Regions from separate parts of the Mesorhizobium sp. C416B genome, predicted to be linked through region 4. Evidence: predicted binding sites of a transcription regulator. Region 4 holds the regulator's gene; each other region holds the start of a gene.

Region 1 (5,170 bases), 440 kb from region 4:
CTTGGTCTGGCCGACGAATTCCGGCTCGCGAATAAACACCGACAGCATGCCTGCCGCCGAGATCATCACGTCTTCGGAGGTGACGATCGAGGCGCGCTTGTTGCCGACCAGGTCGGCATAGGCCCGAAGCCCGCGCGTCAGCACATTGCGAAAGCCGGCCTCATGCGTGCCGCCTTCGCCGGTCGGGATGGTGTTGCAGTAGGAGTTGACGAAGCCGTCACCGCCGAACCAGGTCACCGCCCATTCCAGCGAACCGTGGCCGCCCTGCTTCTCGCTCTTGCCGGCGAAGATTTCGCGGGTCACCTGGAAATCATCGCCGAGCGATGCCTTGAGATAGTCCTTCAAGCCGCCGGGGAAATGGAACTCCGCCTTGGCCGGCGTCTGGTCCTTTTCCTTGATCAGCGATGGGTCGCAGCTCCAGCGGATCTCGACGCCGCCGAACAGATAGGCTTTCGAGCGGGTCATGCGATAGAGCCGCGCCGGCTCGAAGGCGGCGCCCTTGCCGAAAATCTGCTCGTCGGGATGGAAGCGGATTTTGGTGCCGCGCCGGTTGTGCACTTCGCCGAGCTGCTCCAGCCCGCTCACCGGAACGCCGCGCGAGAACCTTTGACGGTAAAGCTGGCGACCGCGCGCGACTTCGACTTCGAGATGGTCCGACAGCGCATTGACGACCGAGACGCCGACACCGTGCAGACCGCCGGAGGTCTCATAGACCTTGCTATCGAACTTGCCGCCCGAATGCAGCGTCGTCATGATGACTTCGAGCGCCGGCTTCTTGAATTTCGGATGCGGATCGACCGGGATGCCGCGGCCATTGTCGGTAACGGTCAGAAACCCGTCGGCCGACAGCTCGACATCGATGAAGGTGGCATGGCCGGCGACCGCCTCGTCCATCGAATTATCGATGACCTCGGCAAACAGATGGTGCATCGCCTTGTCGTCGGTGCCGCCAATATACATGCCGGGACGGCGCCGCACCGGCTCCAGCCCCTCCAGCACCTCGATGTCGGCGGCGCTATAGCCCTCGCTGCCGTCCTTGGTCGCGGCAGGACGCTTCGTGGCCTGCACCAGCGGGTCGGTCGGGCGCGAAGGTGTCCGAGCCGGTTGGGGCTGCTTTTCCAGATTGCCGAAAAGATCGTTGTTGTCGTCCATGCCTACCATAGAATCCGTGCCGCGAATCACCCGTCGATACTGCCACGCTTTTCGGCGCCAAGCGACGGAAGTTCCTGTTACGTTCGGGGATTAAACCCTTCTTATCCTAAAACCTTTCGATAACCAAGCCGGCGGAAATAGGTCCGTGCGGAGCGGCCGCGATTCCTGAATCTTTAACAAAGCGGCCTAGCGTCGCTCCAACAAAACAAAAGACCACGAATGTCAGGGGTTGGTTGTGAGGGGCAAGGCCATAACGATGATTGGCATCGCTGCCGTCTTCGGCGCGATTTCAATCTTTGCCGCGGATTTCTGGGTGAAAAGCCAGGCCAAGGCCGGTGCCGAAGAGAAAACGGCGTCGATCCCGGCGCCCGCCGTCCCCAAGGTCGTCTTCAAGACCATAGTGGTGGCCAACGCGCCGCTGCGTTACGGCATGGAGCTTGACCGGGCGCAGCTCAGCGAAATCCCATGGTCCGAGGATTCGGTGCCGCAGGGCGCGTTCACCACAGTCAATGCATTGCTCGCCGAAGGCAGCCGCGTGGTATTGTCGCCGATCGAGGTCAACGAGCCGGTGCTGATCAGCAAATTGTCGGGGCCGAACGGCCGCGCGACGCTATCAAACATGATGACGCCCGGCATGCGGGCGGTGACAATCCGCACCGACGAGATCGCCGGTGTCGGCGGCTTCGTCATGCCGGGCGACCGGGTCGACGTGGTGCTGACACGCGATGCGGGCGAAATCCAGGAAGTGGCCAAGAACGCGCAGGGCGCTGCCGGATCGACCGTTACCTCCGAGATTGTCGTCTCCGACGCCAAGGTGCTGACCGTGGGGCAGGGCGCCGACGAGCGCCAGACCACACCGCAGATCGCCAATTCCGTCACCATCGAGGTGACGACCGAAGGCGCGCAGAAAGTGGCGCTTGCCCGCACCGTCGGCACCTTGTCGCTGTCGCTCCGCTCGGCCGCAGACGGAGGGGCCGCCAGGGACGGCGTCACCACCATCTCGTCCTTCGGCGGATCGGTCGCCTCCGGCGTCCAGGCCGCTGCCGGCGCGCTGTTCACTGCCGCGACCAAGGAGCCTGAGAAGCCGAAATTCAAGACGATCATCGTGACGCGCGGCACGCAGGTCGAAGAATACCAGGTTCCTGCGCGGGACCAGCAATAACTGCCGGTGGGGACCGGGCGAGGGACGGGACAGATGTCGGGACTTCATGCATTTCGAACTACGAAAGGGCTGCGCCCAATGCGGGCGCTTGCGGTGGGGGCTTGCCTGGCCGCGGCCGCAATGCTCGGCCTCAGTGCGCCAGCCAAGGCCGACAACGATATCGTCCATGTCTCGTCGACAACGAATGCGTCGATCAAGGTAGCCAAGGGCAAGCCGAAGACGGTCATGACCAATGCCGCCTTCTACCAGATCGTCATCGGCGATCCGGAGATCGCCAACGTCAATCCGCTGACCGACAAATCCTTCTATGTGCTGGGCAACAATCTCGGCACCACCGGCATCGCGCTGTTCGACGAGAACAAGCAGCTGGTCGGCACCGTCGACATCGAGGTGACGCTGGACACCGACCAGCTGGCCAGCACCATTCGCGCCAGCGTGCCGGACGCAAAGATCAAGGTCGGCTCGGCCAATGGCCGCGTCGTGCTGTCGGGCGAGGCCGATGACGCGGTCGCCGCCGAGAAGGCAAGCAAGATCGCCAGCCGCTTCTCCGGCAATGAAGAAGTGATCAATTCGGTCAACATCTCGTCCTCGCAGCAGGTTCAGCTCAACGTTCGCTTCGTCGAGATCAATCGCCAGGCCGGACAGGATCTCGGCGCCAAATACAGCGCCAATTTCGCTTACGGCATTGGCGGGCGCGACGTCACCCTCGATCCTGGCACGGTGCCGGGAGCCGGCAATGGCGAGATCATCGGCCGGCTGCTGTCCAACGGCCTGTCGATCGACGTCGCCATCAAGGCGCTGGAGGAACGTGGTCTCGCCAGGCGGCTGGCCGAGCCGAACCTGATCGCCCGCTCGGGCCAGACGGCAAGCTTCCTCGCCGGCGGCGAGTTCCCGATCCCGGTCTCCGAGGACAATGGCAAGATTTCCGTCAGCTACAAGAAATACGGCGTCAGCCTCGACTTCACGCCGACGGTTCTCAAGGACGGGCTGGTGAGCCTCGACATCGCGCCGGAAGTGTCCTCGATCGACGCTTCGGCCTCCTACAATATCGGCAATATCTCGGTCCCGGGCTTTATCGTGCGCCGCGCCAAAACATCCGTCGACCTGAAGAATGGCCAGAGCTTCATGATCGCCGGCCTGCTGCAGTCACAGAACGACATTACCACATCGCGTCTTCCCGGCCTCGGCAAGCTGCCGGTGCTCGGCTCGCTGTTCTCCTCCAAATCCTATCAGCGGCGCGAGACCGATCTGGTGATCATCGTCACCCCCTATCTGGTCAAGCCGGTCGACCCGTCGAAGAAGCTGCTCGAGCCGACCGACGGCACGCAGCCGGCCAGCAATGTCGACTATTTCCTCAACAACACCGAGGAAGTGAAATCGTCCGAAGCCAATCGTGCAGTGGCAATGGCCAGCGGCAGTACGGCACAGCCGGCCGCGGTCACCACCGTCGGGCATTTCCTCGACCTGCCGAAGGATTGAAGCCATGCGCGTGGAATCATGCATCGCCCTGCTGATCGCCGGCCTCGCCGGCGGCTGCACCAGCGACGACTATGTCCGCTCCGAGGGACCGACGATTGCCGCCGGCAACGCACAGGCCGCCAATACGGCCATGCAGATGGTCGATCCCTGGAAATACGGCGTCCAGAACACCAGGCTGCTGGTGCCGGCGCAGCGCAGTGAGGCGGCGGTCAACGCCGCCGACCAGGCTGCTGCCGCCAAGGCCGTGCAACCGACAGCGACAACCGATTGATTTGCCCGGTGATTTGACCGGGAATGACCTGACAGGCTGACAAAATGGCAAGCGGCATAAAGACCAAGAAAATCCTGCTGGTGTCCAGCGACCGGACCTTTGTGCAGGATACGCGCACCGCGTTCGCGGCCTCGGAGGTGATCCAGCTTTCGACCGTCGAGAAGAACATTACCGAACTGCGCGGCGAGGTCCAGGAAGCCGATTTCGGCGCGCTCATCGTCGACATGGATGCGGCAAAGCTGGAAGAGATCGAGTCGCTGCAGCGCATCATGCGCCGGCTTGAAGGCCGCGTTCCGGTGGTCGTCGTCACCCAGGAATTCAACGCAGCCGCAGTGCGTATCCTGGTGCAGCTCCAGGTCGCCGATTTCCTGGTCAAGCCGATCACCACCGCCGATCTGGTGCGGTCGGTCGTGCGCGCGCTGCAAGGGCCGGGGCGCGAAGAAAACACCGAGTCGCAGATCTATACCTTCATGCCGGCCGCCGGCGGCGTCGGCACCACGACGCTGGCGCTGCAGACCGCTTTCCAGCTGCATCATTCGGTGACGCGCGGCGCGTCGACCTGCGTGGTCGACCTCAACTTCCAGCAAGGCGCCTGCGCCGAATATCTCGACCTCGAGCCGCGCTTCGACATCACCGAAATCGAGAACCAGCCCGAGCGCCTCGACCGTCAGCTGCTGGACGTGATGCTGTCCAAGCATGCGAGCGGGCTCTGCGTGCTGGCGGCGCCAACGCATCCGTCGGAAATGCGCTCGTTCAAGACCGATGTCGTGGTGCGCATGCTCGATCTCGTTTCGGCCTATTTCGACAACGTCGTCATCGACATGCCGCGCACCTGGTTTCCGTGGACGGAAACGGTGCTGCTCGGCTCCAACAAGCTTTACATCGTCGCCGAAATGACGGTGCCGTGCCTGCGCCATACGCAGCGGCTGATCCAGGCGGTCTACGAGACGGCAGGCAAGGAAGTGAAGCCGAACGTGATCGTCAACCGTTTCGAGCAGAAGATGTTCGACAACGGCATAAAGCAGGCGGATGTCCAGGAAATCCTCGGCGAGCATTTCGTCGGCGGCATCTCCAACAATTACCGGCTTGTGCGTGAAGCGGTCGAC
Region 2 (5,170 bases), 1.4 Mb from region 4:
CGATTATCTCATCTGCCGGGACTGCGGCGTCTATGTCGCTGCTGTGACCACCGACGGCGAACCGAGAGCGATCGTCATCGTCAATGCGCTGGATGACCGGCCGCGGTTCAACCGCGAGCCGGTCCCAATGGACTATGATGCCGAGAACAAAGAGGGTCGCATTGCCCGGCGGCAAGCGCGCTGGATGCCGGTCGAGATCCGCTCCGGCGTCAGCGGATGACCGGCTCGCCGTGGAAGCGGCGGCGCGAGGGCGGCGAGACGCCGAAGCCGACCTCCATCATCAGCCGTGGCGTGGTGGACGGCACGGTGCCCATGTGGAAGCCGAACGGGTCCTCGACGAAGCCGAGGCCGGCCTCGCCGGTCAGCGTGACCGGGCTGTCGTCGCCATAGACCTTGAGCACGTCTTGCGCCGGATGGCCGACCAGCAGCGTCAGCTGGTGCTTGAGGCTGCGCCTGTTGTGGCTGGCTTTGACATAGACATGCGGGCCGGTGCCGGCATCGCAGGGCTTGAGATAGAAGAAGAATTTCAGCATCCGCCAGTCGTCGAGATCGAAATGATATTTGCCGAGCGAGGCAAGGTTCTTGTCGGCGTCGGAAGCCTCGCCGGTCGGAAAGCTCCACCAGACACGCGTGGTGATCAGCTTTGCCTGCCCGCCCAGATAGTGCTGGGCGATGTCGAGCAGCAGCGGGTCGTTCTGGATGGCGAGTGCCGCCTTGCAGCCGAGGATGCGCTCGAAATAGTGTCCGCTGAGCAAAGAGCGGCCGAACCGCTTCTCGGCTTCTGCGTGTTCTCCGGGCATGAATTCGAGCCGGCGGTCGAAATTGCCGAAGCACGGCGTGCTCTGAGCAAAGCTGGCGATCTCTTCGTGGATTGCCTGCGGAAGGACCAGTCCGGAGAACAGGCCATCGGCGCGCAGCGCCGCGACGATCGACTTGAGGTCGACGCCCCTGAACATCGTCGCTCCGGCACTCTGCGCGGGGCGCGCGGCTTTGGCGCCAAGCCAGTGCAGTTTGCGCGCCGGCATGGTGCGGGCAAGCACGAACATCGGCAGCCATGCGGGATTTTCGCGCAGGTCGGACAGATAGGTCGGGATACGCACCGCAATGCGGCGGAGCAGGCTGCCGTTGCGGGCAATGGCTTCCAGACTGGGGGCGCCGGATTTGTCAGGGGACGAAAGGTTCATCGGGGTCCTCAGATATGAACGGCAGCAACGACGACGCGGCGCTTGCTTACCGCTCCGGCACTACCCAAACCCCGATATCCCGCATCAACGGAATGCTAATCCCGCGTCAGCTTTTGTGCAATGCACAATAGCTTTTTGCGGCGAAAAAGAGGGATGGTGCTGCGACCGTGCCAATGCGGATGAGACGCCGACGCTGCCCCTCATCCGCCCTTCGGGCACCTTCTCCCCGTGAACTGGGAAAAGGAAGAAACATCACTTCTTCGGCGCCAGCCAGATTTCGGCGTCGAGCCGCCTGGTGGCGAGACCGCGCGCAAGGGCTTCGGCGCTGTGCGCGTTCTTCGACAGGGCAGCGGCCTGGCGCTTGCTGATGACCAGCCCTTCGGCCAGCGCCCGGTTGCCCGAAAACACCCGTGACAGGAACGGCGTGCGGCTGCCGCGCGCACGGCAAAAGCGCGCCGGCATGGTTTGCCGCGCCGTGTGAGCGACAACGTCGTCGATCCAGCCCTCCGCCAGCCTTGCGCCGGGTTCCAGAAACAGCAGCCAGTCACCCTTCGCCTGCCTGATTCCCGCGGCAATGCCGCCGGCCACGAAGTGGCAGCCGGCATGATCGGCAACCCGATGCGTCTGGTCGGTCGAGCCGGTGTCGCAGACGATGACATCGCGCACCACGCCCTCGACCGCGCCGCCGATCAACGAGGCGAGCGTGCGGGCAAGGCCTTCTTCGTCATCCCGGGTTTCGATGAGAACGCTGAGCATTTTTAGCCGAATAGCGGAAAGCCCGGCGCAGCGCCAGTTTTGCATGGCCCAACGAAAAAGTTCTTGCTTTGTTCTCATCAGCGAAATAGGATTATTTTCATGAACAGAGCGATTCGACAGCCAGCCGACAGTCCTTGGGAAAGGGCCAAAATGGAACATATCGTGCGTGCGGACATTGCTGCTTTCGGAGCAGGGCGAGCCGAGATGGCCAATGCGATGATCGAACAGAGCGGCATGCGCGTCCGTCCGGATCGCAACCGCGGCCGTTCCGCGGGCATCAACCCGTCCGGCCGGTTCGAGCCGGTCAGCCGGCATGTGTTCGACGACGGCTGGAATTCGCTGGAGGAATTGCCGCCGTTCAAGACCGAAGTGCAGGTCGAGAAGCCGCGCACCATCATCACCCGCAACGAATCGCCCGACATTTCCTTCGACCGCTCGATCAACCCCTATCGCGGCTGCGAGCATGGCTGCGTCTATTGTTTCGCCCGGCCGACGCATTCCTTCATGGGCCTGTCGCCGGGGCTGGATTTCGAAGCGAAGCTGTTTGCCAAGCCGGATGCGGCGCGGCTGCTCGACAAGGAACTGTCGAAGGATGGCTATCAGCCGCGCACCATCGCGATCGGCACCAACACCGATCCCTACCAGCCGATCGAGAAACAATACCGGATCATGCGCGAGATCCTCGAAGTGCTGGAGGCGCGCGGCCATCCGGTCGGCATCGTCACCAAATCCCATCTGGTGACGCGCGACATCGACATCTTGTCGCGCATGGCCGAACGGGGCTTGGCCAAGGTGGCGCTGTCGGTGACGACGATGGACCGCATGCTGGCGCGCACCATGGAGCCACGCGCGTCGACGCCGACCAAGCGGCTTGAGGCAATCCGGCAGCTTTCCGATGCCGGCATCCCGGCCTCTGTCATGGTGGCGCCGATCATTCCCGGCCTGACCGACCAGGAGATGGAGCGCATCCTCGATTCGGCACGCGCCGCAGGCGCCCGCGAGGCCGGCTATGTCATCCTGCGCCTGCCGCTCGAGGTGGCGCCGATCTTCAAGGACTGGCTGCTGCGCCATTATCCCGACCGCTACCGGCACGTGATGTCGCTGATCCGTTCGATGCGCGACGGCAAGGACTATGATTCGGAATGGGGCAAGCGGATGAAAGGCGCCGGCCCCTATGCCTGGCAGATCGGCCGGCGCTTCGAGATCACGGCCAAGCGGCTCGGCCTCAACGCCGAGCGGCGCACGCTCCGAACCGACCAGTTTGTCGCCGCCGCCAAGGCGACCGAGCAGCTGATGCTGCTCTGAGAGTAGCGCCTGCCCTGCCCTCGTGGTTGGCAGGCGACCCAAGAATCCCGTCCGGCCTGTCCCCCGGCCTGCAGACGGTGCCCTCCCGGTCTTGCCCCACTCGACCCTGGAGGGACTTGCGGAGAATCGGAGCCGATGCGAACCTCGCCGCAACATGGCTCGCGCGCGTTCCGATTCTCCGCTTCTTTTAGAAATCGTCGAAAAGCCCGACTTCTCCTTCGAGACGAAGGCGATGGCTGAAGGCCTGTGGCCGGTGGCAGGCATGGACGAGGCCGGCCGCGGTCCGCTGGCCGGGCCGGTGGTGGCGGCGGCGGTGATCCTCGATCCCGCCAACATTCCCGACGGGCTAGACGATTCCAAACGGCTCAACCATTTGCAGCGCGAGGCGCTGTTCCTGAAAATCCTGGGGTCAGCGCTCGGCGTGTCGATGGCCTCGGTCAGCGCCGAAGGCATTGACGGCAGCAATATCCTCAAGGCCAGCCTGGAAGCCATGCGCCGCGCCCTTGCCGGCCTGCCGATCCAGGCGAAGCTGGCGCTGGCCGATGGCCGCGATGTGCCGCCGGGCCTCCTCTGCGAAGGCCGCGCGCTGATCAAGGGCGACCAGCGCTCGCAATCGATCGCCGCCGCCTCGATCGTCGCCAAGGTGATGCGCGACCGCATGATGTGCGGCTGCGGCAGCCACCACGAACGCTACGGGTTCGAAGTCCACATGGGCTACGCCACCGTGCGGCACCGCACCGCGATCGAAGCGCATGGTCCGGTGGCAAGGCTGCACCGGGCGTCATTCGCGCCGTTCAGGCTGGGTGGAGTTGAGGTGGTTGAGGAAGAAGGGTTTGTCGGGTTGGACAGCTAATCTCCCCCCTTGAGGGGGAGATGGCCGGCAGGCCAGAGGGGGGTCGCCGCGCGTGAAGCGCCAGCCCTTCTTCGCAGCAGAATGCGTCGCGCCCGGTCGCACCGACCCCCTCTGTCGCCTTTGGCGACATCTCCCCCTCAAGGGGGGAGATTGTCCGCGCTCAACAAAAAAGCCGCCAGGTTGCCCGGGCGGCTTGATGTCAGCGAGTTACCCCGCTCAGTTCAGCCTGGCCTTCACGTCCTGCAGCGCGGACTTGAACAGGTCGGCGCCGGCCTTGGCGTCGATCTTGCCGGCAAGCAGCGTGCGGGCCGCCTCGACGGCGATGTCGACGGCGCTGGCGCGCACTTCGGCGACGGCTTCGCGCTCGGCCTGGCCGATCTTCTGCTCGGCAAGCGCGGTGCGGCGGGTGACATAGTCTTCGGTCTTCTTGTGCGCCTCGGCGGCAAGCATGTCGGCCTCGCGCTTGGCGGCAGCGACGATGGCTGCGGCCTCCTGCTCTGCTTCCTTGCGCTTCTTCTGGTATTGGCCGAGCAGTTGCTGGGCCTCTTCGCGCAACCGGCGGGCTTCCGCAAGCTCGTCGCTGATCTTGGTCGCACGGGCGTCGAGCGACTTGGCGATCAGGCCTGGCACCTTGATGTAAACGGCAACGCCGAGGAAAATGACGAGGGCAACTGTTGCCCAGAGCGTTGCGAGAGATGTGGCGTCCATGATGTGCTCCTCACCGGGCCACGGATTTGACCGCAGCCGAGATCTCGGCCTTGCTCGTCTTGCCGCCGACAAGCGCATCGACGATGGCTGAAGCGGTGTCCTCGGCAATCGTGCCGACTTCCTTCATGGCGTTGGCCTTGATGGAAGCAATGCTGGCCTCGGCCTCGCCGAGCTTCTTGTCGAGGGCGGCCTCGACCTTCTTGCGGGCAGCCTCGGCTTCAGCCTTGGCAGCGTCGTTGGCCTGCTGGCCTATCGCGTTGGCCTTGGCCTTGGCTTCCGCAAGTTCCTGCTCGTAAGCGGCAACGGCGGCGTCGGCCTCGCCCTTCAGCCTGGCGGCCTGGTCGAGGTCCTGCGTGATGCGATC
Region 3 (5,170 bases), 3.3 Mb from region 4:
CCAAAAAGATCGACCATTCTTCGGCGACCCCCACCCTGCCGCTTCGGGGCCACCTTCCCCTCAAGGAGGAGCGTTACGCCGCCTGCGCTACCCGCTCCGACATCATGCGGTAGGAAATCGCCTCGGCCAGGTGAATTCGGCCGACGGTTTCGCTGGCGTCGAGGTCAGCCAGTGTGCGCGCCACTTTGAGCACGCGGTGATAGGCGCGCGCAGAAAAGCCGAGTTTCTCGCTGGCGTCTTTCAGCAGCGACAGGCCTGCTGCGTCCGGCGCGGCGATGTCCTCGATAACAGAAGGCGAGCAATGGGCGTTGGTGGTGGCGCTGGTAACGCCCAGCCGCTCGAAACGTTCGCGCTGGATGGTGCGGGCGCGCGCCACGCGCTGGGCGACGGCTGCACTTTTCTCCGCTCGGTCGGGCCGGATCAGGTCGGCGGCCGAGACCGCCGGTACCTCGATCCTGAGGTCGATGCGGTCGAGCAACGGGCCTGAGATGCGCGCCTGGTAATCGGTGCGGCAGCGTTCGCCGCGCAGGCAGCGATAGCCGGGCTCGCCGGCCATGCCGCAACGGCACGGGTTCATCGCCGCCACCAGCTGGATGCGCGCTGGATAGGTGACGCGGTGGTTGGCGCGCGCGATCATGCAGTCGCCGGTCTCCAGCGGTTGGCGCAGCGCATCCAAGGTCTGCGGCGTGAATTCGGGAAACTCGTCGAGGAACAGGACGCCGTTATGGGCAAGCGATACTTCGCCCGGCCGCGCCCTGATGCCGCCGCCGACCATTGCCGCCATCGAAGCCGAATGGTGCGGGGCGCGGAACGGCCGCCGGTCGGTGAGCTTGCCTTCGCCGAGCTCGCCGGCCACCGAGGCGATCATCGAGACTTCAAGAAGTTCCTTGGGCGCCAGTGGCGGCAGAATTGAAGGCAGCCTCTGCGCCAGCATCGATTTTCCCGAGCCGGGAGGCCCTACCATCAAGAGATTGTGGCCGCCGGCCGCCGCCACTTCCAGCGCCCGCTTGGCGCTTTCCTGGCCCTTGATGTCTGAGAGGTCGGGCAGGTCGCGCGCCGAGACATGAATGCCGGGCTCGGGTCGCGACAGCACCTGCGTGCCGCGAAAATGATTGGCGATGGCAATCAGGCTGCGCGGCGCCAATATGTCGAAATCCTTTCCCGCCCAGGCCGCTTCCGGCCCGCAGCCGAACGGGCAAATCAGGCCTTTGCCCTCGGCATTGGCGCCGATCGCAGCCGGCAGGGCGCCTGCAACCGCGGCAATGGTTCCGTCGAGCGACAATTCGCCGAGCACGACATAGGAGGCCAGCATGTCGCCCGGAATGGCGCCGAGTGCTGCCATCAGGCCGAGCGCGATCGGCAGGTCGTAATGGCTGCCTTCCTTGGGCAGATCGGCTGGAGCGAGGTTGACCGTCACCTTCTTCGACGGCATCGACAGGCCGGATGCATGGAGCGCCGCCTGCACGCGTTCGCGGCTTTCGGCCACCGCCTTGTCGGCCAGGCCGACGATCTGCATGCCGACCTTGCCCGGCGCGATCATCACCTGGACATCGACCGGCACGGCCTCGATGCCCTGGAAAGCAACCGTGCGAACCCGCGCCACCATCTTGCTCTGCCCCCGGATATCGGCTCGCCTCGGCCTCGTGGTTCAGACCGCGAGCGACGTCAGGACAAGACAACCATAGATTTCAGGCGAAGGCAAGAACATTACGGGAACACACACACGATCGCGATGCTCCCTATGCCGAGCCTACCCCCCGCTTTTCCTCCACCGCGTCCCAGAACAGGCTGGCGATATCGGCGCCGCCAAAACGCTGCACTTCGCGCACGCCGGTTGGCGAGGTCACGTTGATCTCGGTCATGTAGTCGCCGATCACGTCGATGCCGACGAGGATGAAGCCGCGTTCTTTCAGCGATGGGCCGATGCGGGCGCAGATTTCGCGTTCGCGTTGCGTCAGCTCGGTCTTTTCGGCGCGGCCGCCGACATGCATGTTGGAGCGCGAGTCGTGGTCGGCCGGCACGCGGTTGATGGCGCCGACCGCCTCGCCGTCGATCAGGATGATGCGCTTGTCGCCCTTGCGCACGTCCTTGAGATAACGCTGAACGATATAGGGCTCGCGTGACAGCTGGGCGAACATTTCGAGCAGCGAGGCGAGGTTGCGGTCATCCTCCTTGAGATGGAAGATGCCGGCGCCGCCATTTCCGTAGAGCGGCTTGACGATGATGTCGCCGAACTCCTTGCGGAAGGCGGCGACCTCCTGGGGATCCTTGGTGATCAGCGTTTCCGGCATCAGATCGGGGAATTCGGTGACGAAGATCTTTTCCGGGCTGTTGCGCACCCAGGCCGGGTCGTTGACGACCAATGTCTTCGGGTGAATGCGCTCCAGAATATGCGTGGTGGTGATGTAATTCATGTCGAAGGGCGGATCCTGGCGCAGCAGGATCACATCCATCTCCGACAGGTCGGTGCGCACCTTGTCGCCCAGCGAAAAATGATTGCCCTTCTCGTCGCGGAGCTTCATCTCCTCGATGCGGGCAAACACCTTGCCGCCCAGCATCGACAGCCGGTCCGGCGTGTAGTGGAACAGCTGGTGCCCGCGCCGCTGCGCCTCCAGCGACAGCGCAAACGACGTGTCGCCGGCGATCGAGACGGTGGAGACATGGTCCATCTGGACGGCGATCTTCAGGGTCATCTTTTGGTCTCCAGCGGGTCGAGCAAGTCCAGGAAAAGTGCGTAGCGGTTTTCCGTCCGGAATTGCGGCAAGGCAAGTCGCCGATATACGGAACTTGGCGGCTTCTGCCAATCGCGCTTGCTTGGCCCAGACCTTTAACGGTCGAAGACCAGCCGGGAGTAACCGAGGAACGACAGCGCCATGGCGACCGGCGAGGCGACGGCAAGTGCCGCCAGCGGCGGCAGCGCCGGCAGCGCAAACAGGATGGCGCAGTAGACGAGATAGTTGACGATGCTGGTGGCGATGCCGACGCCGCCATAGCGCGCGCCCTCCTGCGCCACGCCGCGGCTCGACGGCGAAAAGGTCAGGTGCCGGTTGATCTGCCAGGTGACGCACAGCGCAAAGCCGATCGACAGGACACGGGCGACGAAGGGACCGAGCGGCGTCAGCGCCAAGAGCAGCCAGAGCGCCGCGGCATCGGCGACGAAACCAACGCCGCCTGCCAGGACGAAGCGGGCAAGCCGGCTCACGGCTCAGGCGGCCCGGGGCGTCTTGCCCGGTTCGGCCTTCGGGATTTCACCAGTGCGTTCGCGCCGTTCGACCCGGCCTGACGGCACCGAGAGATAAAAAATGCGCTTCTGCTCGGCGCGTCCGCGCGATACCGAATCGAGGATCAATCCGGTCACCATCGCAAGCATCGAGAGCAGCAGCAGGCCGACCGACAGCACCCAGGTCGGCATGCGCGGCACGAGGCCGGTCTGGGCGAATTCGATCAGCACCGGCGTCATCAGGGCAAGGCTCGACGCCAGGAAGAAAATCGCGAAGGCGCCGAAGAAGCGCAGCGGCTGCGTTTCCTTCATCAGCATGGCGAACATCCACAGGATCCTGGCGCCGTCGCGATAGGTCGACAGCTTCGACGACGATCCCTCAGGCCGGCGGCCATAATCGAGCGCGATCTCGCTCACCGGCAGTTTGAGCTGCGAGGCATGCACCGACATTTCGGTCTCGATCTCGAAGCCGCCGGAAACCGCGGGAAAGCTCTTGACGAAACGCCTCGAGAAGACGCGGTAGCCGGAGAAGATGTCGGTGAAGTCGGCGCCGAACAGCCGCTTGTAGAGGCTATTGAAGATGCGGTTGCCGAAGGCATGGCCGGAACGGCCGGCATCGTCGGTGACGCCGCGCCTGGTGCCTACCACCATGTCGCAGCGCTCGGTCTGCAGGATGTTGATCAGCAGCGAGGCATCTTCCGGCGCATAGGTGCCGTCGCCATCGGCCATCAGATAGATGTCCGCATCGATGTCGGCGAACATGCGCCGCACGACATTGCCCTTGCCCTGGCGCGGCTCGCGGACGACGATGGCGCCCGCTGCGCGCGCCTTGAGCGCGGTCAAATCCCTGGAATTGTTGTCATAGACATAGATCTCGGCCGACGGCAGCGTCTCGCGAAAGCGCCGCACCACCTCGGCGATGGTCAGTTCCTCATTGTAACAAGGCAGGAGCACGGCAATGGCCGGCTCATGGCGGACTTCGTGCGGCATTTCCGTCTCCCGACGCCCGGCGGAGCCTCCGGCCGCGCTCATATGCGGCCTCGCTCAGGCGACTTTACTATTTATTGAAGCTGTTAAGGCTAGGTTTAAGGCCGCAGTCTTTCCGACGAAGGTCATGATGATGAACGCAGCCAAGGCGGGTGCTTCCTCCTGGAAGTCCGATATGACGCTGGCGCTGCTTGCCATGCTGGTGGTGCTGGCCGTCAATGCCGCCACGGGCTTTCGCGAATTGAGCAATGCCGGCGGCGACAATGACAGCCTGCTGCGGCTGGTCGAGGTTCGCGACATGCTGGCCGGCCAGGGCTGGTTCGACCTGCATCAGTACAGGATGGGGCCGGAAGGCGGTTTCGTCATGCACTGGTCGCGGCTGGTCGACGCACCGCTCGCCGCCATCATCCTCGCCGCCTCGGCGCTGACCGGCAGCATGGCCATGGCCGAAGCGATCGCGCAGGTGCTGTGGCCGGCGCTGCTGTTTTGCCTGGCGGTGTTCTTCCTCGCCCGTGCGGCGCGCAGCTTCGCCTGCGTCGGCGCGGTGCTGCCGGCGGTCGTTATCGGCGCGGCGGCGCTGCATTTCATCGGCATTTTCTTGCCGGGTGCGCTCGATCATCACAATGTCCAGCTGACGCTGACCATGGCCAGCCTCAGCCTGCTGCTCGAGGCGCCGGCGCGTCGCTGGGCGGCGCTGATTTCCGGGCTGTGTGCGGCCCTGACGCTGGCCGTCGGCATGGAAACCGCGCCCTATGTCGCCACCATCGGCGCCTGCATCGCTTTGCTGTTCGTCGTCGATCCCGGCGGCGAACGCCGGATCGCCAGGGATTTCGGTCTCGGCTTTGCCGGCGTTTCAGCCCTGGTCTTCGTCAGCACCATCCCGCCATCGGCCTGGGGCCAGGCGCAGTGCGATGCCTTCTCGGCCGTACAATTCGTCGTCGCGGCAATCGCCGGACTGGGCCT
Region 4 (5,170 bases):
ATCGAGCGCGCCCTTGAGCGCCCGCATCGACAGCACCGGCTGCGTTCCGCATAGGAAGCGGCGGATGCCGCTGCCGATGGCAAAGCCCTGCTCGAAGGCAAAGGGCCGCGCATGGCCCCACCAGCCGCTGAGCGGCTGGCTGATATCACCATGGTGGCGCTCGGCCGCGTAGATGAAGGCCGGCGAGCCCGGGCCGCCATTGAGGTATTTGTAGGTGCAGCCGACAGCGAAATCGGCATTGGCACGGTCGAGTTCGACCGGCAAGGCGCCGGCGGTGTGGCAGAGATCCCAGATGATCAGCGCGCCGGCGTCATGTGCCTTGCGCGTCAGCGCCGCCATGTCGCGCAACTGGCCGGATTTGTAGTTGACGTGGTTGACCAGGATGACGGCAACGCTGTCGTCGATCAGGTCCTCGATTGCGGCCGCGTCGACGCCCTCCAGCCGCAGCCGCGTTCCCGGCCGGGTCGAGGCGACGCCTTCGGCCATGTAGAGGTCGGTCGGGAAACTGTCGCCCTCGGCAACGATGACCGACCGATTCGGCCGCATGCCGAGCGCGGCGTGCAGCAGCTTGTAGATGTTGATCGAGGTTGTGTCGCAGACCACCGTCTGCCCGTCAGCCGCGCCGATCAGTCGTCCGAGCTGATCTCCCAGTTCCACCGGCATGTTGAACCAGCCAGCCGTGTTCCAGGCGCGAATGAGGTCCTGCGCCCATTCCTGCGTGGCGGCCTGTTGCAATTCGCTGAAGACGGCTGGTGACGCGGCACCCAGCGAATTGCCGTCGAGATAAATTACGCCTTGCGGCAAGACAAAGCGTTCACGCATGGAGCGCAGCGGATCGGCGGCATCCATTGCTTCGATTGTAGCGAGATCGGGTGTCGTGCTCATGATCCGGCGCCCTTCCATGGACAAACGCGCGCGGCGGAGCCTGCCGCCCAAACATGCCGGCGATCTTGAGTGGTCGCCCTTGAACTGTCAAATATTATATATAATTCACCCGTTGAAAGGCTTTGATATATAATGATCCGCCGAGCGTTTATGTCTGATGGATCACGATGCTGGATGACGAGCAGACCTCGAAGACGGAAGCGGCCTATCGCCTGCTCAGGCGCGATATTCTTGCGACCCGGCTGGCGCCTGCCGCGCCGTTGAAGCTGAGCACGCTGCGCAACACCTACGGCATCGGCTGGACGCCGTTGCGCGAGGCGCTGTCGCGGCTGGAGGCGGAACGGCTTGTGACCGCCATCAGCAACCGCGGGTTTGCGGTCGCTCCCGTCTCTCGGGCGGAGCTCGAGGATTTGGCGCGTGCGCGGCTGGTGGTCGAACTGCCCCTGCTGGTGGAATCGATCGAGAAGGGCGACCGTGAGTGGGAAGACGCGGTCGTTGCCGCCCACTATCGTCTCTCACGGTGCGGGTCTGTTCTCGACGATCCATCGGATGATGCGGTCGACGCGTGGTACGAAAAACACGATGCCTTCCATGCGGCGCTGCTCAGTGCCGCGACATCCAGCTGGCTGCTGCGCTTCAATGCGACGATTTCCGACCAATTGCATCGCCATCACCGCTTTCTGGGTCTGGCCCCGACGCTGCGCGCGGCCGCCGGCCGCACGGATGGACACCGGAAGGCCGTGGCGGCCCTGCGCGACGCCGTGGCGATCGAACACCATACCGCCCTGATGGAAGCGGCCCTCGATCGCGACGTCGAACGTGCGAAAACTCTGATGACCGCTCACATCGGCTACACGCTGCAGGTCTATGCCCAGAGCGAACCCGGCGCGGATGCTGCGCAGCCCCGTCCGAAAAGGAAGCGGCGATCGTAGCCGACGACGCAGGGCACTTTGTCTTCGTTTCACCCCGTTGCTGGCAACTGGGCGCAGGCGGCGCTCGCAGCGCCGAACGTTACGCTGAACAAAACGTCAACACATTCATTAAACTTTAAAAGGTTGCGGAACACAACTGGAACAGATAGTGTTTGTTCTGGGTTTGTTTTTTCTGATTCTGGTTTCAGAACCCTTGGGGGCCGCGATGCTGACGCGCAAACAACATGAGCTTCTGATGTTCATCCATGAACGCCTGAAGGAGAGCGGAATCCCGCCGTCCTTCGACGAGATGAAGGAAGCGCTCGACCTCGCCTCCAAGTCCGGCATCCACCGACTGATCACAGCGCTTGAGGAGCGCGGTTTCATTCGCCGGCTGCCGAACCGGGCGCGCGCGCTGGAAGTGCTGCGGCTACCCGACTCGATCGCACCAGGCCTCAACGCGGCGAGGAAGTTTTCGCCGAGCGTCATTCAGGGCAGTCTTGGTCAAGCCGGCCAAGGGCAAGGCGGCCAGGGACAAGGCGGGATGGGCCAAGGCGGTCTCGGCCGCCAGATCAGGCCGGGCTCGCCGTCGCGTTCGATGTCTGCCGGCAATGACGATGCCGTTTCCTCGATTTCAATCCCGGTGATGGGACGCATCGCCGCCGGCGTGCCGATCGACGCCATCCAGCATCAGACCCATTCGATCTCGGTGCCGCCCGACATGATCATGGGCGGTGAACACTACGCGCTCGAGGTCAAGGGCGATTCGATGATCGAGGCCGGCATTTTCGATGGCGACACGGTCATCATCCGCAATGCCGACACAGCCAGCCCCGGCGAGATCGTGGTGGCGTTGGTCGACGATGAGGAAGCGACCCTGAAACGCTTCCGCCGCAAGGGCGCCTCGATCGCCCTGGAAGCCGCCAACCCGGCCTACGAGACCCGCATTTTTGGACCGGACAGGGTGAAGGTGCAGGGCAAGCTTGTCGGATTGATCCGGCGCTACTGAGCCGGCTTGGGTTTGTATTTTTCACGCTGGTTGTAAGGCGGCAGGCCGCGCGCTTCGCGGGAGAAGCGGCGTTGCTCGTGCCAGGGGCGATACGGCTTGTCGACGGCGAAGCGGATGGTTGGCGCTGCAGCTGCCGATTGCGGATCGAAGAAGACGGCGGCGCTGCCGTCGCGGGCCAGCTGTTTCTTCGTCACGACCAGCACCAGCGGGTCGCGGCACGGATTGTAGGCCGTGGCGTCATCGATGACGATCAGGCTAGCGAAGGCACAGGCCGGCCGCGCCGTCTTGCGGTCTTTGGCAAGGGCTACAATGGCTCCGGAAGGGTGTCGGGCGATACAGAGATCGCCCATGCAATAGAAGGGCGACCCGGGCGGCAGATCGAGCGGATCGAGATCGAACCGCGTATCTGTTGCCTCGAAAATCTCGGGCGGGATAATGGTTTCGGCCCGCAGCGCCCGTTTCCAATTGTCCGTGGTGAATTCGTTGGAGCGTTCGCGGTTGAGGGCGAGTTCGCCGCCACCTATCGGCATGGCCACCAGATGTGCGTCCTCGGATATGAGCACGTCGGGCGTAAGCACCTGCGGCACCGTCAACAGGCCGGCCAGCGCGAAAGGCACGGCCGCCAGCCTGAGCCAGGTGGTGGCCATGGTGGCGATGACGAGGGCGACCGCCACCAACAGCACCGAGCGGATGGAGATCAGCCCGACGGCGTCGACCGGCGAGCGCTCGGAAATCCAGGCCGATATAGCGATCATCGCCATCAGACCCTTGCCCATCACATAGAGGAACGGCCCGTCGGCGCCGAACGGCATCGCCAGTGCGCTGAGCACGGCAAAGGGCATGACGATCAACGAAACAATCGGCATCACGGCCAGATTGGCGATCAGGCTGAGCGGCGACACACGCTGAAAATGCCAGATGGCGAACAGCAAGGTTGCACTGCCGGCGATGATCGAGGTCATGGCGAGGCCGCCCATGGCCAGCGCGAATTTTCGCGACAGGAAGCCGACGAAGGAGCGCTTTGCCAGCGGCGTTCTCACCTTGTCGGCGCGGTAATCGGCCCAGCCGGCATAGGCGCCGACAAGGGCGGCGGTGGCGGCAAACGACATCTGGAAGCTGGGACCGACCACCTCGTGCGGCGACACCAGGATGACGGCGATGGCGGAGATCGCCAGATTGCGCATGGTGAGCGCGGCACGATCGAAGAGTACCGCGACCAGCATGACCGCTAGCATGATGAAACTGCGCTCGGCGGCGACCACGATGCCTGAAATGACGAGATAGGCGGCGATGGAGACGAGTGCTGCCACTGCTGCATATTTCTTGACTGGGCGGCGCGAAGAGAAATCGGGAAACAGCGCAAAGGCGCCACGCAGCAACGCCATGATGGTGCCGGCAACCAGCGCCATGTGCAGGCCGGAGATGGAGATGATGTGGTAGATGCCGGTGCGCCGCATCGCTTCGTTGACCTCGTCCGGGATGCCGGCGCGCACCCCGACAATCAACGCCGCGGCAATCTCGCCTTCGGCGCCGCCGATTTTGCCCCTGATATGGTCGGCAATGTTTTCGCGCGCGTTCTCGATTGCCGAGGAGAGCCGCGCGGTCAGCGGCGGCGGTCCCTGCGTAGCAATGGTTTTCGGATTGCCGAGAAAGAAGCCGCTGCCGCCGATACCGGTGAAATAGCTGTCGAAGGAGAAATCGTAGCTCTCCGGCCGCACCGGACCGGTCGGCGGCAACAGCCTGGCATAGCCGGTGATCAGGGAGCCGGCGGTCATATCGGCGGGAACGGTCCGCGCCGAGAGCCTGACCCGCTCCGGGGCGTAGCGCAGCTCGGGGTAAGCGGTCGAAACCACGTCGAGCGTCAGCCTGATGCGGCCGCTTTCCATCTGTTCGAGACTGACGACGCGGCCGGTCAGCCGTGTCTGGATCTCGGAGCCGAGCATCTGCGTTCCGGCGCGCCAGGTCTCGACTTTGGCGGCGACGACGCCGAGCGCGCACAGCATCGCGGCCATGCAGAACAGATGCGTCCTCGGCCGCGATCGCGTGGCGACAGCGCAACATGTCGCCAGCACCACAATGGCGATTGGCTGCGCAAAGCCGGGCTCGCCGGCCAGCGAGAAATAAAAGATGACGCCGGCCGCCAGGAAAACCGGCACCAGCAGGAAGGCGACGCCCCGGTCGAGCTCCGTGTTGGCGGCCACGGCAAGGCTGCGGCGGAGCGCGGGCCATGACGGACGGCGAAGCCGTCTGCGCAGACGGGCGATAGATCCGGGCGCTGTGACTTGCGCCGGCAACGCGTGACCGGGCAGCGCAGGCGCGACGCCGGGATGCGGCTCAGGCAGCGCGAGGGGCAGCGGCTCGGCAT

The links. The regulator LexA, encoded in region 4, represses DNA repair genes until DNA is damaged. The targets are predictions, from matches to a motif close to TGTTCNNNNTGTGTTCNG.
Region 1: parE (DNA topoisomerase IV subunit B) is a predicted target of LexA. The motif match lies at 1,222-1,239, and genes of this name have one in related genera.
Region 2: NLY43_RS08675 (PA0069 family radical SAM protein) is a predicted target of LexA. The motif match lies at 1,999-2,016, and genes of this name have one in related genera.
Region 3: NLY43_RS18080 (YifB family Mg chelatase-like AAA ATPase) is a predicted target of LexA. The motif match lies at 1,701-1,718, and genes of this name have one in related genera.

Annotation. Positions count from the first base shown of each region.
Region 1 covers NZ_CP100471.1:6,536,770-6,541,939, forward strand. Annotated here, with positions in the region: gene parE (DNA topoisomerase IV subunit B) at 1-1,152, opposite strand, end outside; gene cpaB (Flp pilus assembly protein CpaB) at 1,409-2,314, shown strand; gene NLY43_RS31670 (type II and III secretion system protein family protein) at 2,393-3,793, shown strand; gene NLY43_RS31675 (hypothetical protein) at 3,798-4,064, shown strand; gene NLY43_RS31680 (CpaE/TadZ family protein) at 4,109-5,170, shown strand, end outside.
Region 2 covers NZ_CP100471.1:1,707,350-1,712,519, forward strand. Annotated here, with positions in the region: gene NLY43_RS08660 (GFA family protein) at 1-220, shown strand, start outside; gene NLY43_RS08665 (hypothetical protein) at 210-1,184, opposite strand; gene NLY43_RS08670 (glycosyltransferase) at 1,437-1,940, opposite strand; gene NLY43_RS08675 (PA0069 family radical SAM protein) at 2,091-3,245, shown strand; gene rnhB (ribonuclease HII) at 3,400-4,098, shown strand; gene NLY43_RS08685 (F0F1 ATP synthase subunit B) at 4,315-4,806, opposite strand; gene NLY43_RS08690 (F0F1 ATP synthase subunit B) at 4,817-5,170, opposite strand, start outside.
Region 3 covers NZ_CP100471.1:3,712,283-3,717,452, reverse strand. Annotated here, with positions in the region: gene NLY43_RS18080 (YifB family Mg chelatase-like AAA ATPase) at 74-1,606, opposite strand; gene gshB (glutathione synthase) at 1,740-2,693, opposite strand; gene NLY43_RS18070 (GtrA family protein) at 2,828-3,202, opposite strand; gene NLY43_RS18065 (glycosyltransferase) at 3,206-4,210, opposite strand; gene NLY43_RS18060 (hypothetical protein) at 4,335-5,170, shown strand, end outside.
Region 4 covers NZ_CP100471.1:286,182-291,351, forward strand. Annotated here, with positions in the region: gene kynU (kynureninase) at 1-885, opposite strand, end outside; gene NLY43_RS01480 (GntR family transcriptional regulator) at 1,053-1,817, shown strand; gene lexA (transcriptional repressor LexA) at 2,023-2,805, shown strand; gene NLY43_RS01490 (ComEC/Rec2 family competence protein) at 2,799-5,170, opposite strand, start outside.